Regions from separate parts of the Desulfosporosinus meridiei DSM 13257 genome, predicted to be linked through region 2. Evidence: riboswitches for the same ligand, from Rfam matches in the RefSeq annotation. Region 2 holds a riboswitch; the other holds the start of a gene.

Region 1 (3,422 bases), 150 kb from region 2:
TTTGCTCATTCTGCCTTGGAATTGTTGCCGGCGGGAACTGCTTGTGAGTGCGGAGGGACAAACTTCAGTAAAGAGACAGATATCATGGATGTATGGTTTGATTCTGGAACTAGCCATGCCGGTGTCCTGAAGCAGCGACCAGAACTGTCTTGGCCAGCGGATCTCTACTTGGAAGGTTCGGATCAACACCGTGGCTGGTTTAATTCCTCGCTGTCCACTTCTGTGGCTGCTTTTGGTCAGGCTCCTTACCGCAATGTATTAACCCATGGTTTTGTTGTGGATGAGCAGGGGCGCAAGATGTCAAAATCCTTGGGCAATGGGGTTGACCCTCTTAAAGTTGTTCAGGAATTAGGGGCGGATATTTTAAGGCTTTGGGTGAGTTCTGTAGACTATAAAAATGATGTTGCCGCTTCTCCGCGAATTATGAAACAAATGTCTGAAGCCTACCGTAAAATTCGCAATACTTTGCGTTTCTTGCTTAGCAATCTCAATGATTTTGATCCAGCTAAGGATAAAGTTGCTTATAAAGACCTTCAAGAAATTGACCGTTGGGCTCTGCTTAAGCTTTCCAAAGTAGTTGAACGAGTACTTCTGGGATATGAATCCTATGAATTCCACTGGACTTACCATACCATTCATAACTTCTGTACCATAGAATTAAGTGCCGTTTATCTGGATATTGTCAAAGACCGGCTTTATGTAGAAGGGAAAACATCTCTTCTTCGGCGCTCGGCTCAGACAGTTTTGTATGAAGTTCTTGATGCGCTGGTACGTCTTTTAACTCCAATCTTGTCCTTCATGACTGAAGAAATCTGGCCGTATATCCCTGGAGAAAAGAGTGCGGCAAATGTTCAAATAGCAGAAATGCCTAAAGTGAATTCTGAGTGGATGGACGAAGAACTGGCTAACCGATGGGATCAGATTCTTGCTTTACGCACAGATGTCTCAAAAATATTGGAAATTGCGCGACAGGACAAACTTATTAGTCATCCTTTAACTGCACAAGTTGATTTGTATCCGACAGAAGAACAGTACAAATCTCTTAAACAAGTTCCGAATTTGGCAGAAATCTTTATTGTTTCCCAGTTGGTTATGCATCTACCTGATGAAGAAAGACCTGAAGGGGTACAGGCAGCGGAAGTTAATAAGGGATTAGGAATTCATGTTCAACCAGCCGGAGGAAGAAAATGCGAGCGCTGTTGGATGTTCCATGAGGAAGTTGGCAAGAATGAAGAGTTTCCGACGATTTGCCCTCGATGTAGGAACGTGATTTCAGAAAATTCCAGTAGACTTATTGACTGAAAAAGCATATTATATAAGTAAGTAAATAGTTTATACCGGATGAAGCTGGCAGGAGAGATCTGAAATACAGACGCCGAAGGAGAAATTCCTTGAAATACGCTTTTCAAGGAGGGAAGCTCTCAGGCAAAAGTACTGCTAGAAGACGGGACTCTGGAGAGTTTCTTGTAAAAGAACACCAAAGGGGAAGCCGAGATACGGCGAATCTCTCAGGTTAAAGGACAGAGAAAATGCGACTACGCATTTTCTCTGTCCTTTTAATTTACAGAAATTACAAGGGTGTTTTGGAAGGTTTTTTCTGGGTGTGATGTCCTGCTATATGGAACACTATTGAAGAAATCTGATGCGCGAAATGTCTACTATGAAAAACTAGTTTCTAGTCTAAAATAAGGAGGTTTCTTATGAATGAATTAAAACGCACTCCACTTTACGAAGAGCATTTGGCTCATAAGGCAAAACTTATTGATTTTGGCGGATGGGAAATGCCTGTTCAATATGTTGGTGTTATAGATGAACATCATGCCGTTCGGACTAAGGCCGGCCTTTTCGATGTGTCTCATATGGGTGAGATAGAGGTTCGTGGTCAAGATGCTTTAGAGTTTATTCAAATGCTGATCACGAATGATGTCAGTAAGCTGGAAGATGGCAGAATTCTATACTCTCCTATGTGCTATCCAAGCGGTGGAATTGTGGATGACTTGTTGGTTTATCGATATAATTCTCAACATTTTCTGATTGTTGTAAATGCCTCCAATACCGATAAGGACTATGCTTGGATATTAAAACAAGCAGACAGTTTTAATGTGAACTTAGGGAATGTCTCTGACCAATATGCTCAGCTTGCCTTACAAGGTCCTCTAGCGGAAACTGTCTTACAGCGTATTACAGAACTTAATCTTTCACAGATTAAATACTATAGTTTCACTCACGGGAATATTGACGGGATTAGTTGTCTGGTTTCCCGGACGGGCTATACAGGAGAAGACGGATTTGAGATTTATGTTACTCCTGAACATAGTCGGCAACTGTGGAGAAAAATATTGGAAGTTGGTGCTCTAGAGGGTGTACAGCCGATTGGGCTGGGTGCACGTGACACATTGCGCTTTGAAGCTCGTCTTCCGTTATATGGGAATGAATTAGGAGCGGAGATTTCTCCTCTTGAAGCTGGGCTTGGAATTTTTGTTAAGCTAGATAAGGTGAATTTTATTGGCAAGGAGGTAATTCTCGCTCAAAAAGAACAAGGTGTACCGCGAAAGTTAGTAGGATTAGAAATGATTGAACGTGGAATAGCCCGTTCCCACTATCCCTTACAAAAAGATGGGCAAGAGATTGGATTTGTTACATCTGGCTCATTTTCACCAACTCTAAACAAAAACATTGCTTTAGGATTAGTCAAGGCCGATTTAGCGATTCAGGGTCAGATTCTTGATGTAATGATCCGTGGAAAAGCAGTTAAAGCAAGAATTGTTCCCTCCTTGTTTTATAAACGTGAGGATCAATCAAAACCCAAGTAATCTGGTGTAGTATCTGATAAAGTATTATCCAGTATCGCATAGCTAAAAATAATCTAGTAGTTTTACTCGTGCTAATTGCTTAAATAAAATTCATCTAGCCATACACATTTAGTATTACTAATGGATGTTGCTAATCCCCTTTGGACAAAATAATTAAAATTTGAGGAGGATGATTTAAATGAATCCAGTTGATGTAAAGTATAACAAAGAGCATGAATACGCAAAGGTTGAAGGAAACATTATAACTTTTGGTATAACAGACCACGCCCAAAAAAGCCTTGGAGACGTAGTGTTTGTCGAGCTCCCGGATGTAGGAACAACGGTAACCGCCGGAAAATCTTACGGTACAGTTGAATCAGTTAAAGCTGTATCTGACATCTCTGCTTCTGTGAGTGGAAAAGTTGTAGAAGTGAACACTTCAGTTATGGATACACCTGATTTATTAAATTCTGACCCCTATGGAGAGGGCTGGTTGATTAAGGTTGAGGCTGAAGATTTAGCTCCGCTGGAAAGTATGATGTCCGTTGAGGAATATGAGACATTTTTAGCACAGGAGGAACATTAGAATGAACTTCGTACCGAATACGGACAGCCAAAAAGAACGGCTCT
Region 2 (3,422 bases):
TTGACGAAGGCCGGATCGTAGAGGAAGGCTCACCTACTCAGATTTTCGGAAACCCTCAAGAAACACGCACTCAAACTTTCCTTGGTAGGTTGAGTCATTAACTACTCGACCTGTTTTATACTACAACATATCAAGTGGTTGCAACATTAGTCGACTACCTGATTTAATAGTATCTGTAGCTACTCCCCCTTGTGTGAGGGCTTTTCTAAATATATTGCTCTAAGTGCACCAATTCAAAAAACGACCTTTCAGGTCGTTTTTTGAAAAATATTTTAAGTTTCCTAAAGTATGCTATTTTTTTATAACCGGAATGGGATCCTTTGAAACCTCGTCTAAATTATCCTCCCACAGATACTTTTTTGTTTCTGAGACGATAACTCCACTTAAGAGCAACAGGGAAACGAGGTTTGGTATAGCCATTAATGCGTTCATAGCATCTGCCATATCCCAGACCAGTTGAAGAGTCATTATGGACCCCAGGAATACAGCAAGTACCCAGACCCCGCGGTATGGCATAATTGCAGCTTTTCCGAACAAGTATTCAATCGCTCTTTCTCCATAATATGACCACCCGAGAATGGTTGAAAACACGAAAGTTAAAAGTCCAACTGTTAAGACAATGGGGCCAACTACGGGTATTTGAGCAAAGGCAATTTTCGTTAGCGCGGCACCTTTTAATCCTTCTGTAGCAGCAGGATTGCTCATAATGCTGCTCACTACAACGATACCAGTCATTGCACAGACCACAACAGTATCCCAGAAGGTTCCGGTTGCTGAGACCAAAGCTTGGCGAACTGGATTTCTAGTTTGAGCCGCTGCTGCCACAATGGGGGCAGACCCTAATCCTGACTCATTGGAGAACAGCCCTCGGGCAATACCGTAGCGTGCTGCCATCATAATCGACGCTCCAATAAAGCCACCGCCCGCTGCTTGAGGAGTGAAGGCGGATTTAAAAATCAGGCTGATTGCTGGTATTACGAATGAAGAATTTAGAACTAAAATAATAATACAACCAATTACATAGAATATTGCCATGAATGGCACGAGCATTTCACACACTCGGGCAATGGACTTAACCCCCCCAATAATAACAAAGCCGGTGAGAGCAGCCATTACACCACCAGTGATATATGGCGAAATATTAAAGCTCTCATTAACCATAGCGGCAATGGAATTAGCTTGGACCGTATTTCCAATTCCAAAAGCCGCGATGGCTGTAAAAATACAAAATAAGACCGCCAGCCACTTTTGACCCAAACCATTTTCCAAAGCATACATAGGTCCACCAAGCATTGTCCCATCTGAGGTCTTAACTCTATACTTTACCGATAACAGAGCCTCAGAGTACTTAGTAGCAATACCAAAGACTCCCGTTAGCCAGCACCATAGAACAGCGCCTGGGCCTCCCAGAGCTACGGCAGTAGAAACCCCTACGATATTACCCGTACCTATTGTTGCTGCTAATGCTGTGGTGAGTGCCCCGAACTGGCTTACATCTCCCTCAGAAGACGTATCTTTCGTTAAGGAAAGCTTAATGGCTTTAATAATGTGTTTTTGGATGAAGCGAGTACGAAAGGTTAGAAATAAGTGCGTACCGAAAAGTAAGATGAGCATTGGGGGACCCCAGAGGTAATCGTTTAGCCAGATGATAGCGTTGTGAAATGATTCCATGTCGTTTTTCCTCCTCCGTTAATATAATACCTTTGTGGATTGCTGCTAATGCGCTCCATCTATATATAAAAAGAGCCAAATCTTGCGATTTGACTCTGGATTTAAGTAGTAAATAGTACAAGTTTATGGAGAGATCACAAATGTGTCTGACCATTAAACTTCAATACTCTGTCCTTTTGCCTGAGAGATTAGCAAAGCATTTTGCGTTGCCCCTTCGGCGCCCATTAATGGATCTCTCCAGAGTCCTGTCAATTTGCGGTCCTGCTTAAATTTAAGCTCCTGAAAGTACAACCTCTTCGGCAGGCAAATTTGCCTATCTCCCGTAAATATCATCCAGTAATTATTTAGTTAAGTTTTTAGTGAGCTAACTTATATTATAATTTTAATTTAGAAATTATTCAATGATTTGCCAAAAAATTTATAAGGATTTAGCAAGTCAATCTACCCTGACTATAACGCATCTTAAATAGGGCAGATTAACTTAATTTAAAAGTTTTTCTAACTTCTATGCTTCACACACGGGATGCTCCCGTAAGCTTTAGTTATATTGTAGAGCTTTTTCAATTCTTGTTTTTACCTGTTGTGAGAGATCCTCAACCCGCACGAGGTGAGTATCACCAGATTTTCGTTCTTTGAGTTCAACTTGACCATTGGCCAAGGTTTTACTTCCTAAAGTTACCCTTATTGGATAACCTACTAAATCTGCATCCTTAAATTTCACGCCGGCACGTTCATCTCGATCATCCAGAATGACTTCGACTCTTAAATCTTTTAACTCTTGATAAAGTTTCTCAGCAGTTTCAACAACCAAGGAATCCTTATTACTGGTTGGTATAATTATACAATGGTATGGAGCAATTGGCATTGGCCAAATAATTCCGTTTTCGTCGTGGTTTTGTTCAATGGCTGCGGCAATTGTTCTGCTTACCCCAACGCCGTAACAACCCATCACACAGCTTTTTTCGACTCCGTTCTCATCTAAAAAGTTCGCACCAAGTGCTTTGCTGTATTTGGTTCCAAGCTTGAATACTTGACCAACTTCAATTCCTCTGGCCTCTTTAAGTGGAGCTCCACATTTAAGACAGGCTTCACCCTGTTCCACCATTCTTAAATCAAGAACCTCGTCTATACGGATATCTTTGCCGGGTACAACATCTACATAGTGATGATCCGGTTTATTCGCTCCACAGACCCCTTTCTTCATCAGGGGAACTTCTTGATCAGCAACTACCAAAAGTCCATCAGGTGCTCCGACTGGCCCTACAGACCCAGGTTCACACCCCAAAGTCTGCTGAACTAACTCAGATGAGGCAAGTTGAAGGGACACAAATCCACCTAAAGCGTTATTCAGTTTTATTTCATTGAGCGTGCGATCCCCACGTATTAACACCAAAAAGATTCTATCATCCCCTTGGTAGAGCAACGACTTTATGGTGGAACTCTTCGGTACTGCCAAAAACTCACTGAGGTCTTCAATGGTCTTTACTCCCGGTGTAGACACTAACTTACTCTTTCCTTCCGGAAATGCATCGTCAATTACCTGAGGGCGACACTCAGATTTCTCCATATTAGCTGCATAATCACACCCTGAACAATGAACGACGGCATTCTCTCCGGAATCAGCAAGAACCATAAATTCATGGGTTCCCCCTGTACCTCCAATGGCACCAGCATCTGCTTCAACAGGACGGAAAGTTAAACCACAGCGGGAAAAAATTCTACAATAAGCGTCATACATTTTTTTATAACTT

What was found. Region 2 has a riboswitch for glycine ahead of DESMER_RS17665 (alanine/glycine:cation symporter family protein). Riboswitches for the same ligand answer to the same signal wherever they lie in the genome.
Region 1: linked by a shared signal. The riboswitch ahead of gcvT (glycine cleavage system aminomethyltransferase GcvT) and the one ahead of DESMER_RS17665 (alanine/glycine:cation symporter family protein) in region 2 are both predicted to bind glycine.

Annotation. Positions count from the first base shown of each region.
Region 1 covers NC_018515.1:3,982,890-3,986,311, reverse strand. Annotated here, with positions in the region: gene ileS (isoleucine--tRNA ligase) at 1-1,302, shown strand, start outside; glycine riboswitch at 1,342-1,447, shown strand; glycine riboswitch at 1,451-1,526, shown strand; gene gcvT (glycine cleavage system aminomethyltransferase GcvT) at 1,701-2,813, shown strand; gene gcvH (glycine cleavage system protein GcvH) at 2,992-3,378, shown strand; gene gcvPA (aminomethyl-transferring glycine dehydrogenase subunit GcvPA) at 3,380-3,422, shown strand, end outside.
Region 2 covers NC_018515.1:3,832,620-3,836,041, forward strand. Annotated here, with positions in the region: gene DESMER_RS17660 (amino acid ABC transporter ATP-binding protein) at 1-101, shown strand, start outside; gene DESMER_RS17665 (alanine/glycine:cation symporter family protein) at 292-1,671, opposite strand; glycine riboswitch at 1,830-1,922, opposite strand; gene DESMER_RS17670 (proline--tRNA ligase) at 2,210-3,422, opposite strand, start outside.